DNA from 4 places in the Streptomyces sp. NPDC048664 genome. Region 1 is predicted to be linked to each of the others. Evidence: riboswitches for the same ligand, from Rfam matches in the RefSeq annotation. Region 1 holds a riboswitch; each other region holds the start of a gene.

Region 1 (4,178 bases):
GGATACGGGGCGAAGAAGCGGTAGTACTTCGACTCGTCCGAGACCTGCTCGTAGAAGCTGACGAGGCGCTCGGCGTCATCCACGGTGATGGGCCGGATGCGCGCGGTGCCGCCGTCGCGCAGCACCACGTCCGCCTCCCAGTGAGCGGGGTACTCGTGCCGGTCCGGGGCCGTCTGCATGGGCTCCACAGTAAGGCTCGGTCGCGTCAGGTGGTGGCGCGAGGCAGGCTGGGAGGGCCGGACCGGGCGCGCCCGCCGCCCCTTTATGAGCGCGCCGCACCTGTGGAACACTGGTCTAGACAACCCTGTACACCTGAAGGGCAGCATCACATGGCTGAGCGCCGCGTCAACGTCGGCTGGGCCGAGGGCCTCCACGCCCGCCCCGCCTCCATCTTCGTCCGGGCGGCCACGGCCTCCGGCGTTCCCGTGACCATCGCCAAGGCGGACGGCGCCCCCGTGAACGCCGCGTCCATGCTCGCGGTCCTCAGCCTGGGCGCACAGGGCGGCGAGGAGATCGTCCTGGCGTCGGAGGCGGAGGGCGCGGACGCCGCCCTGGACCGGCTCGCCAAGCTGGTGGCCGAGGGCCTGGAAGAGCTTCCCGAGACCGTCTGAGCCGTCGGCCACCCCTCGGGGAAACACCGCGCGACCGAGCCGCGTCGCCCTTCGGGGCGGGCGCGGCTTTGTCATGCGATTTCCCTGCAGGAAGAAATCAGGACGTCCGAAACGGTCGCGTGAAACGGCTGTCCGAAACGGCCGACCATGCCGCGCGGAACAGACCGACGAAAGACACCCGGAGAATATCTCTTTTGTACGGCCCTCTTGTTAATTCCGGAGAGCGTTCGTGTTTACGGGATGTTGCGAAGCCCTCACGTCGTCGACGGAAGCGGGGCGGAGGCGGTGCGCGCCGGCCGTGCGCACGGCGTGCCGGGCCGTGATCGCCCGCGCGCGCTCCGCGTCCCGCCGGGTCACGGCGTCCACGATGGCGCCGTACTCGACCCAGGCCTCCGCGAGACCGACGCGGGGTGCCTCGATCGCGTACATCCAAGCGATCTTGTGGCGCAGCTGAGCGAGCGCGGAGGTCAGGGCGGGGCTCCCACCGGCTTGGGCGAGCGTCTCGTGGAACCAGGTGTCGAGCGCGCCCAGATCCTCGCCGCCGCCCTTCCTGACCCGCTCCTGGCCCAGCCCCACCAGGCCGCGCAGCACCTTGAGATGGGCCTGGGACCGGCGCTGCGCCGCGCGTGCGGCGGCCAGCGGCTCCAGGAGCGTCCGCATCTCCAGGAGGTCGGCGCCCTCCTGCTCGGTGGGCTCGGCCACGCACGCGCCCGCGTGTCTGCGGGTGACCACGAAGCCCTCGGCCTCCAGGGTGCGCAGCGCCTCGCGCACGGGGACGCGGGAGACGCCGTAGCGGCGCGCGAGGAGTTCCTCGGTGAGCCGGCCGCCACGCGCGTGGACGCCCGAGACGATGTCGTCACGGATCGCCGTGCATACCGCGTGCGCCGGAATGCGCATGTCCGACCTCCGCCTCGAATTCCCGCCGAACGCCACCGGCCGGTGTCTTCGACCGACTCTATGGCAACGGGACGGAATTTCCGACGGCGGGCCGGAATCGTGGATATTTTTTGGACAGACGGCTGTTCGAAACGCCGACGGCCCCGGATCGGATCCGGGGCCGTCGTATTGCTCAGCTGTTCGGTCGCTCAGGTTTTCAGACGTTCACGCCGTGCGACCGGAGGTAGGCGACCGGGTCGATGTCCGAGCCGTAGTCCGGGGAGGTGCGGGCCTCGAAGTGCAGATGAGGCCCGGTGGCGTTGCCGGTGGCCCCGGAGAGCGCTATCTGGCGGCCCGGGGTGACCCGCTCCCCCACCGAGACGCCGATGGACGACAGGTGGCCGTACTGGGTGTAGGAGCCGTCGTTCATCTTGATGACGACCTGGTTGCCGTACGCACCGCCCCACCCCGTGTCGACGACCGTACCGGCGCCCACCGCGTGCACGGGCGTACCGGTGGCGGCGTGGAAGTCGATACCGGTGTGGCTGCCGGAGGACCACAGGGACCCACCGCTCTTGTAGCCGGTGGAGACGTAGGAGCCGAAGACCGGCGCCACGAACGTGTTCAGGCGGCGGCGCTCGGCCGCGCGGGCGGCGCGCTCCTTGGCCTCGCGCTCCTTCGCCGCCTTCTCGGCGGCCCGCTTGCGCGCGGCCTCCTCGGCCTGCTTCCGTTCGGCCGCCTGCTTCTGGGCGGTGGCCTGGGCGTCGATCTGCTCGGCGACCGAGTCCCCGAGCGTGACGGCCTGCATCAGTCCGGTCTGCTCGACGGGATGGCCGGCGGCGAGCGCCGGCGCGGCCAGCGCGCCGACGACGCCGGTGGTGGTCAGGGCCGCGACGCCCACGGCGTTCGCGGTCGTACGCTTCATGCGGCTGGGACGACGGTGCTTCCCGGTGGCGCGAGTGAACGCCATGAAGTGGCTGGTCCTTTCCTTCCCTCTCGCCTACCGGGTTAGCTGACGGGTTCGGAGCAGGAAGGTCTCCTACGGGCTGACGCCCGATTCACCCCAGGGACGTGGGCGCCTGCGGTGACGAAGGCGCGGGATGGGTCCCCGGCTCCCCTGGCTCGCGCCGTACGGGGACTCGGCGATGGCTGTCCGGTGCCGCGGGCGCGGCGCACTGCCTGACGAACAGCCCGGTCGACGCTAGAAGGACCCTCTTACCAACGCCAAACCGACAGCCGTGTTTGTAGCGCATCCCACAGGGCGGAGCGTCAACCTTGCGGCAATACGGACATAAGGGAGGCCGGGGCCTGGTGGCGGAACGACCACCAGGCCCCGGCCGGACGCCGTGCGCGACCCTCACCCGGCCGGGGCGGCGCCCGACCGGCCGGGACGCCGCCCTACTCCGCGGTCACGACCTTCACCTCGCCGATCCCGAGCGCCCTGACCGGCTCCTCGATCTGCGCGGCGTCGCCGACCAGGATCGTCACCAGGCGGTCCATCGGGAACGCGTTCACGACGGCCGCGGTGGCCTCCACCGTGCCCGTGGCCGCGAGCGCCTGGTAGAGCCTTGCCTGGAAGTCGTCCGGCAGGTGCTGCTCGACCTGGTCGGCGAGCGTGCTGGCGACGGCGGCGGCGGTCTCGAACTTCAGGGGGGCCACCCCCACCAGGTTCTGCACGGCGACATCGCGCTCGGCGTCCGTCAGGCCCTCGGCGGCGAGGGTGCGCAGCACCTTCCAGAGGTCGTCCAGCGCCGGACCGGTGTTCGGCGTGTCGACGGAGCCGCTGATGGCCAGCATCGCGGCGCCCGTGCCGTCGGGTGCCGACCGCAGCACCTGGCCGAAGGCCCGCACCCCGTAGGTGTAGCCCTTCTCCTCCCGCAGGACCCGGTCCAGACGCGAGGTGAGGGTGCCGCCCAGGCAGTAGGTGCCGAGCACCTGCGCGGGCCACACACGGTCGTGCCGGTCGGCGCCGACCCGTCCGATCAGCAGCTGCGTCTGGACGGCCCCGGGACGGTCCACGATGATCACACGGCCGGTGTCGTCCGCGGTCACCGGAGGCACGGGACGCGGCCCCGCGGGGGATCCCGTCCAGGCGCCGAGGGTGTCGCCGAGCAGCTCGTCCAGGTCGACCCCGGTGAGGTCGCCGACCACGACCGCGGTGGCGGTCGCCGGGCGGACATGGCGCTCGTAGAAGGCGCGGACGGCCGCGGAGTCGATGCCGGAGACCGTCTCCTCGGTGCCCTGGCGGGGGCGGGACATGCGCGAGGACGCCGGGAACAGCTCCTTGGAGAGCTCCTTGGCGGCGCGCCGGCCCGGGTTGGCGGCCTCGTGGGGGATCTCGTCGAGGCGGTTGCGCACCAGGCGCTCCACCTCGCTGTCGGCGAACGCCGGTGCCCTGAGGGCGTCGGCGAGCAGTCCGAGCGCCTTCGACAGCCGGGAGGCCGGGACTTCGAGGGAGAGGCGGACACCGGGGTGGTCGGCGTGCGCGTCGAGGGTGGCACCGCAGCGCTCCAGCTCCGCGGCGAACTCCTCGGCGGAGTGCTTGTCGGTGCCCTCGGAGAACGCGCGCGCCATGATCGTGGCGACGCCGTCGAGAGCCTCGGGCTCGGCGTCCAGGGGCGCGTCCAGCATCACCTCGACGGCGACGACCTGCTGTCCGGGGCGGTGGCAGCGCAGCACGGTCAGGCCGTT
Region 2 (4,178 bases), on a different contig from region 1:
CGAGGACCTGATCTCCGGCCTCATCCGGGCCTCCGACCACGGCGAGCACCTCACCGAGAACGAGGCCGCGGCCATGGCCTTCATCCTGCTCTTCGCCGGCTTCGAGACCACGGTCAACCTCATCGGCAACGGCACGTACGCCCTGCTCACCCACCCCGGCCAGCGCACCCGCCTCCAGGACTCCCTCGCCCGCGGCGAACGAGGCCTGCTGGAGACCGGGGTGGAGGAACTCCTGCGCTACGACGGCCCGGTCGAGCTGGCCACCTGGCGCTTCGCCACCCAGCCGCTGACCGTCGGCGGACAGGACATCGCGGCGGGGGATCCGGTCCTGGTCGTGCTCGCCGCGGCCGACCGCGACCCCGCGCGGTTCGCCGACCCCGACGTGCTCGACCTGAGCCGCCGGGACAACCAGCACCTGGGGTACGGGCACGGCATCCACTACTGCCTCGGCGCCCCGCTCGCGCGCCTGGAGGGGCAGACCGCGCTCGCCACGCTGCTCACCCGCCTCCCGGACCTGCGCCTCGCCGCCGAACCCTCCGATCTGCGCTGGCGCGGCGGTCTCATCATGCGCGGGCTGCGCACCCTTCCCGTGGAGTTCACCCCGGTGGTGAACACGCCGACCGTCACAAAAACCTGACACTCCCTCAGTAATGTGATCTTCACGTGATCTGCGCTGCATGAACTTGTGACAAGCAAGTGTCTGCGGATACGTTCACGCAGCAACGCGGCGGGACCCCACCAGCGCCGCGTCGGCCACCGCTGTCGTGTGAAAGGCAACCGCATGCTCTCCGGGAACGGTCGTCACCGTCGCCCCCGCCAGGCTCCCGCGCTCCTCGTCGCGGCCGGAGTGACCGGCTCCGCCATCGCGATCCCGCTGCTGGCGGCCTCCGGTGCGAGCGCCGCCAGCGGCACCACGTGGGACCAGGTCGCGAGCTGCGAGAGCGGCGGTTCCTGGAGCGCGCACACCAGTGACGGCCACTACGGCGGGCTTCACCTGACGAAGCAGGACTGGAACCGGTACGGCGGCCTCGACTACGCCCCGACCCCCGACCAGGCGAGCCGCTCGCAGCAGATCGCGGTCGCCGAGAAGATCCTCGCCGACCGGGGCGCCTCCGCCTGGCCCGGCTGCGGCCAGGCCGCCGGGCTCGCCCACGACTCCGGCTCCGCCGACGTCGTCACGGGCCTCGCGGACGACCTGACCGGCGGCTCCCACTCGGACGACCCGGGCACGGACCCGGGCATGGACTCCGGCCTGTCCGACTCGTCCGGCACAACCGACTCGTCGGGCTCGTCCGGCTCCTCCTCGCCGTCGGCGGCCTCGACGCCGTCCACGGGCACCTCCTCGCCCGCACCCTCCTCCTCCACCACCCCGGACGCGGACGGCACCCGGGCGGGCTCCGACGCCCCCCGGAGCCCCGCCGGCTCGCCCACCCCCACCGCGAAGCGCGACGACTCGGGCAAGTCGGGCCGGAGCGACCCCTCTTCGCACGCCGGCGACGACACGACCCCGGGTGCCGGACGCCATCGCGGCGGCAGCGCGGAGGACGGCCGCACGGACGACGCGTCCGGCCGGCACGCCTCACGCGGCGCGGACGACGCACGCGGCGCGGCCGACGGCACCTACACCGTCCGCCCCGGCGACAGTCTGTCGGCCATCGCCGACTCCCTTGACCTCAAGGGCGGATGGGCCGTGCTGTACGAGGCGAACAAGGGCGCCGTGGGCGCCGACCCCGACCTCATATTCCCGGGTCAGAGCCTCGCGCTGGACGCCCGGCCGGCGGCGGACCCCTCCTGAACTGGTGCCGCGAAGCCGGGAGTTCGCACCCCACTTCGCGGCGAATGTCCGGTTTCGTGAGAGTGAGACATGAGTCTCATAGGCCCTGATCGTCTTTGGAGATCGGGCGATCGGCTGCTTACGGTCGTCTCGCTCGCCACAGCGGGCCCCGCCTGTCGCAACGCCGAGTCCTGCCAGCGGCCGTGTGGGAACAGTCGTCGCTTCGAGCGCCGTAGGCAGGAGCGGGGGACCCAAGGTAGGTGCCGCGCCCGGACGATGACCGGGAGCGGCTTGGGGTGAAGCCGCGCACTCACGAGGTGCGCGGCCGGGCAACTCAACCGGCCCGAACCCGACAGCTCACCTCGCAGGCGTCGGTGAGGGGATCGAACCATGCTGTTTTCCGGCAAGGGCAAGCACCGTCGTCCGTCCAAGGCCGTTCGCGCCGTCACGCTCGCCGGTGTCACCGGCGCCGCGGTCGCCGCCCCGCTGCTCGCGGCCGGCAACGCCTCCGCCGCCACCACCACCGAGTGGGACGCCGTCGCCCAGTGCGAGTCGGGCGGCAACTGGTCCATCAACACCGGCAACGGCTTCTACGGCGGCCTTCAGTTCACCGACTCCACCTGGGCCGCCTACGGTGGCACCGCCTACGCCTCCCGTGCCGACCTCGCCGGCAAGGCGCAGCAGATAGCCGTCGCCGAGAAGGTCCTCGCGGGTCAGGGCAAGGGCGCCTGGCCGGTCTGCGGCAAGGGCCTGTCCAGCGCCTCGGACGGCGGCGCCGCCGCCCCGGCCCCCTCCGTCACCACGAAGGCGGCTCCCCGCCCCGCCGAGGAGAAGGCCTCCCGCTCCACCACCCGCCCGAAGGCCCCGGCCCCGCGTGCGACCGTGACCACCCCGACCGGCCAGAAGGTCGAGAAGGGTGACGGCGAGTACAAGGTCGTCGCGGGCGACACCCTCGGCGCGATCGCCGAGCGGCACCACGTGCAGGGCGGCTGGGCGAAGCTGTTCGAGCTGAACAAGGACATCGTCCACGACGCCGACCTGATCTTCCCGGGTCAGCAGCTGCACCTGAAGTGATCCCCGGCCCCTGACGGCCCCCGTCCCCACGGACCCCCGCTCCGGTGCGTGTTCCCCCGTACCCACCGGAGCGGGGCTTTTTCCTTCCGCGTCCAGAGCCCTTCACCGGGATCACCCCGGCCCCTCGCCCTCTTTGTTCCGACGTGAAACAATGTGGGGTGTCACCCCGTCCACGGGGCGGTCGGTCGGCCGGCCGCCGGTCCGGGACGGATAGGCTCTAGTCGCAAGTGCCCCGCACTCTCAGCGTCACATCCAAGAAGGAGATGCTCGTGCCGTCCATCGACGTCGTCGTAGCCCGGGAAATCCTGGACTCCCGAGGCAACCCCACGGTCGAGGTCGAGGTCGGCCTCGACGACGGCAGCACGGGTCGTGCCGCCGTTCCGTCCGGCGCCTCCACCGGCGCCTTCGAGGCCGTCGAGCTGCGCGACGGCGACCCCAACCGCTACCAGGGCAAGGGTGTGGAGAAGGCGGTCCTCGCCGTCATCGAGCAGATCGGCCCGGAGCTCGTCGGCTACGACGCCACCGAGCAGCGCCTGATCGACCAGGCGATGTTCGACCTGGACGCCACCGACAACAAGGGCTCGCTCGGCGCCAACGCCATCCTCGGCGTCTCCCTCGCCGTCGCCCACGCAGCCTCCGAGGCCAGCGACCTCCCGCTCTTCCGCTACCTGGGCGGCCCGAACGCGCACCTGCTGCCGGTGCCGATGATGAACATCCTCAACGGCGGCTCGCACGCCGACTCCAACGTGGACATCCAGGAGTTCATGATCGCCCCGATCGGCGCGGAGTCCTTCTCCGAGGCGCTGCGCTGGGGCACCGAGGTCTACCACACCCTCAAGAAGGTGCTGAAGACCAAGGGCCTGTCCACCGGCCTCGGTGACGAGGGCGGCTTCGCCCCGAACCTCGGCTCCAACCGCGAGGCCCTGGACCTCATCCTCGAGGCCATCAAGCAGGCCGGGTACGTGCCCGGCGAGCAGGTCGCCCTCGCCCTGGACGTCGCCGCCTCCGAGTTCTACAAGGACGGCAAGTACCTCTTCGAGGGCAAGGAGCACTCCGCCGCCGAGATGACGGAGTACTACGAGGAGCTCGTCGCGGCCTACCCGCTCGTCTCCATCGAGGACCCGCTGTTCGAGGACGACTGGGCCGGCTGGAAGGTCATCACCGACAAGCTCGGCGACAAGGTCCAGCTCGTCGGCGACGACCTGTTCGTCACCAACCCCGAGCGCCTGGCCCGCGGCATCGAGGAGGGCACCGCCAACGCCCTGCTCGTCAAGGTCAACCAGATCGGCTCGCTCACCGAGACCCTGGACGCCGTGGAGCTGGCCCAGCG
Region 3 (4,178 bases), on a different contig from region 1:
GTGCTGATCTTCACCGTGCCGGACACCTGCTGGACGTCGGACTCGGCGACCTTCTGGATGAGCTGCTGGGCACTGATCCTGGGCAGGTCCGGGTCGCCGGACCCCGCGAAGGCCGGGACGAGACCGATCGTCGCCGCGGCCACTCCCACCACGGCCACCGGGACGGCGTACCGCGTGGCCTTGCGCCGCCCGTCGCGCACGCCCTCGGCCGTCCCTGCCGGTGTGCTCTCGTCGGATTCGTAGGGTGCCATGTGTGCCTTACCTCCGTCGTCGGCGGCGGCCTTCTGTCCGTGCACTCGTCCACCCCCGCGCCGCCATTGTCGCCCAGACTCCTGTGAGGTGGTGTCTCCCATCTGACCAAAACGACGGGCGGGAATCGTCAGACCGCGGGCCCAACTCCGCGTAATCCTGGGGTATGACACGGCGGCCCGCTCCCCTCAGGGGGCGCTCCGCCCGGACCTCCGGGGATCCGGGACGGGGGCGTCAGCCCGCCCGGTGCACCACGGCGTCGCACAGCTGGGTCAGGGCGGTCTTCGCGCCGCATTCACGCAGCGGCGCCAGGGCCGCGCGGGCGTCCTCCGCGTACCGGACGGTGTCGCGGCGCGCCTGCTCCAGGGCCGGGTGGGCGCGCAGCCGCGTGAGGGCCTCCGCGTGCCGGCCGTCGTCGGTGAGGTCCGAGTTCAGGAGGTCGACCAGGGCGATGTCCTCCGGCAGCCCCAGGCGCTCGGCGCGTTCGCGCAGGCGCAGGACCGGGAGGGTGGGGATGCCTTCGCGCAGGTCCGTGCCGGGGGTCTTCCCCGACTCGTGCGAGTCGGACGCGATGTCCAGGACGTCGTCGGCCAGTTGGAAGGCCACGCCGAGCCGCTCGCCGTACTGCGTCAGGACGTCCACGACCGTCTCGTCGGCGCCCGACATCATCGCCCCGAAGCGGCAGGCCACGGCAACCAGCGAACCGGTCTTGCCGGCGAGTACGTCGAGGTAGTGGTCCACCGGGTCGCGGCCGTCCCGCGGTCCCGCCGTCTCCAGGATCTGTCCGGTGACCAGCCGTTCGAACGCCTCCGCCTGGATGCGGACCGCCTCCGGGCCGAGGTCGGCCAGGATGTGGGACGCCCGGGCGAACAGGAAGTCGCCGGTGAGGACCGCCACCGAGTTGCCCCAGCGGGTGTTCGCGCTGTCGACGCTGCGCCGCACGTCGGCCTCGTCCATCACGTCGTCGTGGTAGAGCGTGGCGAGGTGGGTCAGCTCCACGACCACCGCCGAGGGCACGACGCCCGGCGCGTACCGGTCGCCGAACTGCGCCGCGAGCATCACCAGCAGGGGCCTGAACCGCTTCCCGCCCGCGCGCAGGAGGTGCTGGGCGGCCTCCGTGATGAAGGGGACCTCGCTCTTGGTGGCGTCGAGCAACCCCTCCTCGACAGCGACCAATCCGGCCTGGACATCGGCTTCCAGAGCCTGGTCCCGCACGCTCAGCCCGAACGGCCCGACGACGGTCACGTGGGGTCTCCTGTCTGCTGACGTCTGCTGACGATCACACGGTCGGTCTCAAGGACGGTCACTTGGGTGAGGGCCACGTCTGTCGCCGCGACTCGTCGAGTTGTCGATCTGTCGTCGCCTTCACTCAAGTCAGCGTATCCGGTCAGGTTTCGATCACCGCGAGCGCCCACAGTTCCAGGCCGGGCGGTATCGGATCACGAACGGTATGTTCTTGATCGGGTGATACGAACACACATTCATCTACATAGCCGATAAGCGCCACCCTTGCGCAGACGGTGCCGCGGATTCACGCCAATCCGGGTACCCCGCCGAGCCCGTCGCAGAGCTCGACGTCGCACGCTCGCGCCTTTTGCCCCTTTATCGCACTCAATGTCCGATCTAGGAATCGCGCTCCAGTCGCCCACCCCTGCTGACGCAGTGGCACCTTTTGGGTTAAATGTCCGCTTCGCCCGATAATCCACCCCGCCTTCACGTCATCCCGCGAGCGCACCCGGCGCGTGAAATGGGTCACTACCCCATGATCACGGGCATTGCGGACGCACCGTCAACACGTCCTTCGCGAACGGCACGTTGCCGCTTCCGCGCACAGTGGATCAATCGCCCTATTCCTGCAGGTGAGGATCAATCCCCTCAGTGCGCGATTTCGACCCTTGTTCCCGACATGTGCTGTCGCATACCTTCCATGGACCCGAGCGGAACGCCGAATCCTGCCACCGCTCAAGGACCCTTCGACCCCACCACGGCAGGAGCGGGGGACCCAGGTAAGTCGCCGAGCCGGACACCGTCCGGAACGGCTAGGGGTGAAGCCGCGACCTCGACCCCGAGGAAGCGGCCGGGCACCTCCCCGCCCGAACCCGACAGCTCACCTCGCAGGCGACGGAGAGGAATCCACCGTGTCCGCTTTCGCATTGCCCGCACGCCGCCGGGACCACAGCTCCAAGGCCGCCCGCGTCGCCCGCGCCCTCGCTGTCGCGGGAGCGGGAGCCGCCGTCATCGCCCTCCCTGTCATGGGAGCCACCGGCGCCTCCGCCGCCACCCCGGCCTCGTCCACGACCACCAAGGCCGCCGGTGCCACCTACCGCGCCGGCACCCTCGACAGCTGGATACGCCAGTCGCTCGCCATCATGGCGCAGCACGGGATCCCCGGCTCCTACAACGGCATCTACCGCAACGTGATGCGCGAGTCGTCGGGCAACCCGAACGCCATCAACCTCTGGGACTCGAACGCCAAGAAGGGCATCCCCTCCAAGGGGCTCCTCCAGGTCATCGACCCGACCTTCCGCACGTACCACGTGCCGGGCACGGCCTTCGACCCGTACGACCCGGTCGCGAACATCACCGCGGCCTGCAACTACGCCGCCCACCGCTACGGCTCGATCGACAACGTCAACAGCGCCTACTGAGGCCTGGCAACGGAGTCGCGGGCAAACAAACGTTCGAGGACGACGGCGATGCCGTCGTCCTCGTTCGACGTGGTGATCTCGTCGGCGACCGCCTTGAGTTCGGGGTGCGCGTTCGCCATGGCGACACCGCGAGCCGCCCACTGGAACATGGGGATGTCGTTGGGCATGTCCCCGAAGGCGAGGGTCCGCGACCGCCGCAGGCCCAGGAACTCGGCGGCCAGCGCCAACCCCGTCGCCTTGGTGATGCCGCAGGGCTGGAGCTCGACGGTGCCGGGCCCCGACATCGTGACGGTCGCGAGCGACCCGACCGCTCCCCGGGCCACCGTGGCCAGCTCGTCGTCGGTCAGGGTGTGATGGCGCAGCAGCACCTTGCTGATGGGCTCGCACCACAGGTCGTCGCGCCGCTCCACCCGCACCGCCGGCAGGAACGGGTGCGGCATCAGATAGCCCGGTTCGATCAGGGTGAGCCCGTCCACCCCGTCCTGGTCGACGGCGGCGTACACCTGGCCCACCTCGGCCTCGATCTTGCCGAGGGCGGTCTCGGCCAGGTCCCGGTCCAGGGTGACCGAGAACAGCAGCCGGTCCGCGCCCGCGTCGTACACCTGCGCGCCCTGACCGCACACCGCGAGCCCTCTGCCCCCGAGGTCCTCCAGCAGCGGCCTGACCCTCGGCGCCGGGCGCCCCGTCACCACGAGGTGGTGGGCACCCGCCGCAGCGACCCGCGCCAGAGCGGCCCTCGACCGGTCGGAGAGCGTGTCGTCACCCCGCAGCAGAGTGCCGTCCAGGTCCGTGGCGATGAGTTCGTATGCGAGGGGTGCGGCCATCATGATCAGAGAATACGGATGGAAACGCGCCGACGTTCCGGCCCGGACCGAAAGCCTCCGGTCCGGGCGGATCCCCGCACGGACGCGACCGCGTCCCCGTACGGCCCCGACCGGATTCCCTCACGTCCCCGACCGGATCCGCCGGGCCGCGAAGCCGTCGGGCGGACCGCCCCGCACGGCCCGGTCCGCCCGCTCCCCCACCCGCCGGCGCGCGCCGGCCCTCAGCCGTGCGCCGCCGCCAGATGCTTCGCGAGCCTCGGCGACGCGAACTCCGTGCCGCACACGAAGCGCATCACCGGACCGTACGAGGACGCCGCCGGCAGCCCCGTGAAGTACAGGCCCGGAACGGACGACACATACCCCGCGCCGAGCCGCGGCGCGCCCCGGCTCACCGCCAGACGGGTCCGCAGCCCGTGGCCGAGGAAGTCCATCGCGGCGATGTCCACCCGATATCCCG
Region 4 (4,178 bases), on a different contig from region 1:
CTGCGCCCGCCGCGCCTCCCGCCCGGCGCCGTGCTCCCGGCTGATCCTGGACGCGGGAGTACGGCGCGTGGTCACGGCCTGGTGCGAACCGGACACGTTCGTTGCGGCGGCCGACGGGAACGCCGTCCTGGCGGCGCGGGGCGCCGACGTGGTGCTGCTGCCGGAGTACGAGGCGCTCGCCCAGGCCCCGAACGCCCATCTGCTCGCCCCGCCTGCCCACCCCTGACCACCCCGCCCCCACCCGGGCCGCGGCCCCCTCGGGCGCCGCGATCCGCTGGTCGGGGACGGTGCGTGGGAAACGAGTGTGCGTCGGCCCCCGCGGATGACGTACACTGGTTTCACCGACGCGGGGTGGAGCAGCTCGGTAGCTCGCTGGGCTCATAACCCAGAGGTCGCAGGTTCAAATCCTGTCCCCGCTACTGAACGCGAAGGCCGGAGTCCGAAAGGGCTCCGGCCCTTCGTGTTTCCGGGGACCGTTTCCGGGGGCCGTCGTCCCCGCTCCGGCCGCCCGTACTCCGGCCGGCCCACAGCGGTCGCCTTCCGCCCACCTTCCGGAAAACCTGTACGGGTGGTGCAGCAAGCAGGTGCGCGGTACGTCGAGACGTTCCACGACCGACAGGGCCGACAGGGCCGAGAAGACCGACGAGATCGACCGGACCGGCCGGCGGACGGCGGCCGGCCGTCCGGCGATCCCGGGCCGGACGGTTCCCCCGGGCCCGACGGCTCCCCGGGCGCCGACAGGCGGGACGGCCGCGACACTCCAGGCCGTGCGGGTGGCGCGGGTGCCGGCGGCGGCGAGGCGCGTCGCGTCCGGTGCGCGCGGGCGTTCCTGTCCGCCCTGCCCGCGCTGCTGATCGCCGTGGGCGCCGGCTACGACTGCCTGACGCCCTCCGACGTCACGGCGGGCCCCCTCTTCACGGCCGCACCGCTGGTCGCCGCGCCCCTGTACACGTTGCGCGGCACCGTCCTGATCGGGGTGGCCGCGATCCTCGCCGTGCTCGGGACACGTCTCGGGGCCCGCCTCGGGGTCGGTTCCGCCGGGCACGCCGGGTCGGTCACCGAGACGGTCACCATCGTCACCGTCGCCGTCCTGGCCGTCCTGCTCAACGTGCTCGTACGCCGCAAGAACGAGCGGCTCGCCTCCGCCCGCGAGATCGCCGGCGCCGTCCAGCGCGCCGTGCTGCCCGAGCCGGCCGCCCGGATCGGCGGACTGGACATCGCCGCCCGCTACGAGGCGGCGCACGCGGGTGCCTTCATCGGCGGCGACCTGTACGCCGTGCAGGACTCCCCGCACGGTGTGCGGCTGATCGTCGGGGACGTGCGGGGCAAGGGGATGGGGGCCGTGGCCGCGGTCGCCGTGCTGCTCGGCGCCTTCCGGGAGGCGGCCGAGCAGGAGACGACGCTGGAGGCCGTCGCCCAGCGCCTGGAGCGGGCGCTGTCGCGCGAGGGCGCCCGGCGGGAGGGGCTCGACGCGTTCGAGGGCTTCACCACCGCGGTGCTCGTGGAGATCCCGCACGGCGGCGGGGCCGTCCGCATCGTCAACCGCGGCCACCCCTCCCCCCTGCTCCTGTCGCCGGACGGCACCCTGCGCGTGCTGGAGGCGGGGGAGAGCGCGCTGCCGCTCGGCATGGGGGACCTCGGGGTCTGGCCCGACCGGGCCGAGGAGCGGGAGTTCCCGCCCGGGGCGACGCTGCTCCTGCACACGGACGGCGTCTCCGAGGCGCGGGACGCGCGCGGCGAGTTCTACGACCCCGCGGTCCGGCTGGCCGGCCGGGCCACCGCCGGACCCGGCGCCCTCCTGTCCGCCGTGGTGGAGGACGTCGCCCGGCACACCAAGGGCCGCGCGACGGACGACATGGCCCTGCTCGCCGTACGCCGCCCCGAGGCGTCCGAGGCCTCCGGGACGGCGGAAGCCTCCGGGACCTCCGAGGTCGCTTCGGGGGCGTCCGCGCGTTCTTGATCGTTATCACGACGGGCGCGGACCCGGAGGCTCTCCGCGTAACGATTGACGAACCGTCATCCCGCCGGAGGTTTACCGGGCGGGGGTAACTCGCCCTTTTTGGGTAGGTCGTGGCCTGAAAGTCCTGGCCAACGGCGTTAAGGATCTCTCGGAACCGCTTGGAATCAGGGCCCCGAGTCTATTAACGTTCGATAACGCAGCGCGGTTGTCCCAGCCGTCACAAGAGACGGCTCCGTGCGCGTGTGCCGAATCCCGCGAGGGAACCGGGGAACCACCACCTTGGGGTGAATCGAGCGGGTATCGCCGTGTGCGCAACACGGCCGGTATACGCGCGTAGGAGACCTTCCTCTCCGAACCCGTCAGCTAACCCGGTAGGCGAGACGGAAGGAAAGGAGTGCGCCCACGTGGCGTCCAACCGGCCTGCCCAGAGCACCTCGTTCGCTCCGAACGACCCCCAGACGTTCGGCTTCGCGCCCGGCGCGGACGAGGGCCCCTGGGAGGAGTGGAACCCCACCGAGGACTCCCTCCGTCCCGTGCGCGGCCGGCACCGCGTCAGCAAGCAGCGTGGCGGCGGGCTCGCGCGCAGCTCCACCGTCCTCGGCGTCGGCGTCATAGCGGCCGTCGGCGCGGGCGGCATGGCCAGCGCCCAGACCGGCAAGGCGCCGGTCTCCCTCTCCATGCCGGACCTGTCCTCGCTCACGCACTCGGCCAAGGAACTCATCAGCGAGGACGCCGGCACCGCCGGGCACTCCGCGACCGCGACGGCCGACGACGCAGCCTCGGACTCCTCCGGTGGCGCGGCCGAGGCGCTGCGCGCCCGCATCATGCAGCAGGCCGAGGCCCGGCAGAACCAGGCCGCCGCCGTCGCCGCGCGGGTGGCGCAGGACGCCGCCGTGAAGCAGGCCGCCGCCGAGGCGGCCAAGGCGCAGGACACGGCCGTGGCCAAGGCCGACGCGGCCAAGAAGGAGGCGGAGGCCAAGAAGGCGGCCGAGGCCAAGAAGTTGGCCGATCTCGCCAAGCAGTACACGCTGCCGACCTCCTCCTACACCCTGACCTCGCACTTCGGCGACGCGGGCTCCATGTGGTCCTCCGGCTACCACACCGGCCTCGACTTCGCCGCGCCCACCGGGACGCTCATCAAGGCGATCCACGGCGGCACCATCACCGAGGCGGGCTGGGCCGGTTCGTACGGCTACCGGACGATCCTGACCCTGGACGACGGCACGGAGCTGTGGTTCTGCCACCAGTCCTCGATCAACGTCAGCGTCGGGCAGAAGGTGACCACGGGCGACGTCATCGGGCGGGTGGGTGCGACCGGCAACGTGACGGGTCCACACCTGCACCTGGAGGTGCACCCGAACGGCGGCGCCGCGATCGACCCGCTGGCCTGGCTGCAGGGCCGGGGCCTCAACCCCTGACACGCTCCTTCCGCCCCCGTGCCCTCGCCCCGGCGGGCGCCCACGGGGGCGGAACGTGACGATCCGTTTGTTTGCGTGATCTTTGCTGCCGCCCCGCACAACTTCTCACCGGTTCGCGCGTTGTCGTAGAGCATGACTTCTCTCCGCAAACTGGGCTCCTCCGACCTCGAGGTCTTCCCGCTCTCGCTCGGCGGCAACGTCTTCGGCTGGACCGCCGACGAGACGCGGTCCTTCGCCGTCCTCGACGCCTACACCGCCGCCGGCGGCAACTTCGTGGACACGGCCGACGCGTACTCGGCGTGGGTCCCCGGCCACCGGGGCGGCGAGTCCGAGACCGTCATCGGCAACTGGCTCAAGGCGCGGGGCAACCGCGCGGACGTCGTCGTCGCCACGAAGGTCGCCCGGCACCCCGAGCACATGGGTCTGTCCGCCGCCAACATCAGGGCCGCGGCCGACGCCTCGCTCAGTCGGCTGGGCACCGACTACATCGACCTCTACTACACGCACTTCGACGAGCCCGAGGTCCCCGTCGAGGAGATCATCGGCGCGCTCGACCAGCTGGTGAGGGCGGGCAAGGTGCGCGCCATCGGCGCCTCCAACATCTCCGCCGAGCGGCTGCGGGAGTCCCTCGACCTCTCCGACCGCGAGAACCTGGCGCGGTACGTGGCACTCCAGCCGCACTACAACCTGGTCTCCCGCGACACGTACGAGGGCGCGCTCCAGGACGTCGCCTCCCGGGCGGGCCTCGCGGCGATGCCGTACTACGCGCTGGCGTCCGGCTTCCTCACGGGCAAGTACCG

The links. A riboswitch is a leader RNA that binds a small molecule or an ion and turns the genes downstream of it on or off. The one in region 1 is predicted to bind cyclic di-AMP.
Region 2: linked by a shared signal. The riboswitch ahead of AB0C59_RS14870 (transglycosylase family protein) and the one ahead of AB0C59_RS15870 (M23 family metallopeptidase) in region 1 are both predicted to bind cyclic di-AMP.
Region 3: linked by a shared signal. The riboswitch ahead of AB0C59_RS01250 (transglycosylase SLT domain-containing protein) and the one ahead of AB0C59_RS15870 (M23 family metallopeptidase) in region 1 are both predicted to bind cyclic di-AMP.
Region 4: linked by a shared signal. The riboswitch ahead of AB0C59_RS30740 (M23 family metallopeptidase) and the one ahead of AB0C59_RS15870 (M23 family metallopeptidase) in region 1 are both predicted to bind cyclic di-AMP.

The regions. Positions count from the first base shown of each region.
Region 1 is NZ_JBEZHK010000012.1:86,715-90,892, forward strand. Features, by position in the region: gene AB0C59_RS15855 (GNAT family N-acetyltransferase) at 1-179, opposite strand, end outside; gene AB0C59_RS15860 (HPr family phosphocarrier protein) at 330-611, shown strand; gene AB0C59_RS15865 (GntR family transcriptional regulator) at 822-1,508, opposite strand; gene AB0C59_RS15870 (M23 family metallopeptidase) at 1,705-2,457, opposite strand; cyclic di-AMP (ydaO/yuaA leader) riboswitch at 2,470-2,642, opposite strand; gene AB0C59_RS15875 (pitrilysin family protein) at 2,886-4,178, opposite strand, start outside.
Region 2 is NZ_JBEZHK010000011.1:120,488-124,665, reverse strand. Features, by position in the region: gene AB0C59_RS14880 (cytochrome P450) at 1-637, shown strand, start outside; gene AB0C59_RS14875 (transglycosylase family protein) at 782-1,795, shown strand; cyclic di-AMP (ydaO/yuaA leader) riboswitch at 1,993-2,160, shown strand; gene AB0C59_RS14870 (transglycosylase family protein) at 2,165-2,848, shown strand; gene eno (phosphopyruvate hydratase) at 3,112-4,178, shown strand, end outside.
Region 3 is NZ_JBEZHK010000001.1:260,942-265,119, forward strand. Features, by position in the region: gene AB0C59_RS01240 (DUF2092 domain-containing protein) at 1-251, opposite strand, end outside; gene AB0C59_RS01245 (polyprenyl synthetase family protein) at 484-1,494, opposite strand; cyclic di-AMP (ydaO/yuaA leader) riboswitch at 2,183-2,383, shown strand; gene AB0C59_RS01250 (transglycosylase SLT domain-containing protein) at 2,403-2,897, shown strand; gene AB0C59_RS01255 (HAD family hydrolase) at 2,891-3,721, opposite strand; gene AB0C59_RS01260 (FAD-dependent oxidoreductase) at 3,943-4,178, opposite strand, start outside.
Region 4 is NZ_JBEZHK010000038.1:48,401-52,578, forward strand. Features, by position in the region: gene AB0C59_RS30725 (dihydrofolate reductase family protein) at 1-226, shown strand, start outside; tRNA gene AB0C59_RS30730 (tRNA-Met) at 346-419, shown strand; gene AB0C59_RS30735 (PP2C family protein-serine/threonine phosphatase) at 569-1,960, shown strand; cyclic di-AMP (ydaO/yuaA leader) riboswitch at 2,194-2,353, shown strand; gene AB0C59_RS30740 (M23 family metallopeptidase) at 2,365-3,378, shown strand; gene AB0C59_RS30745 (aldo/keto reductase) at 3,511-4,178, shown strand, end outside.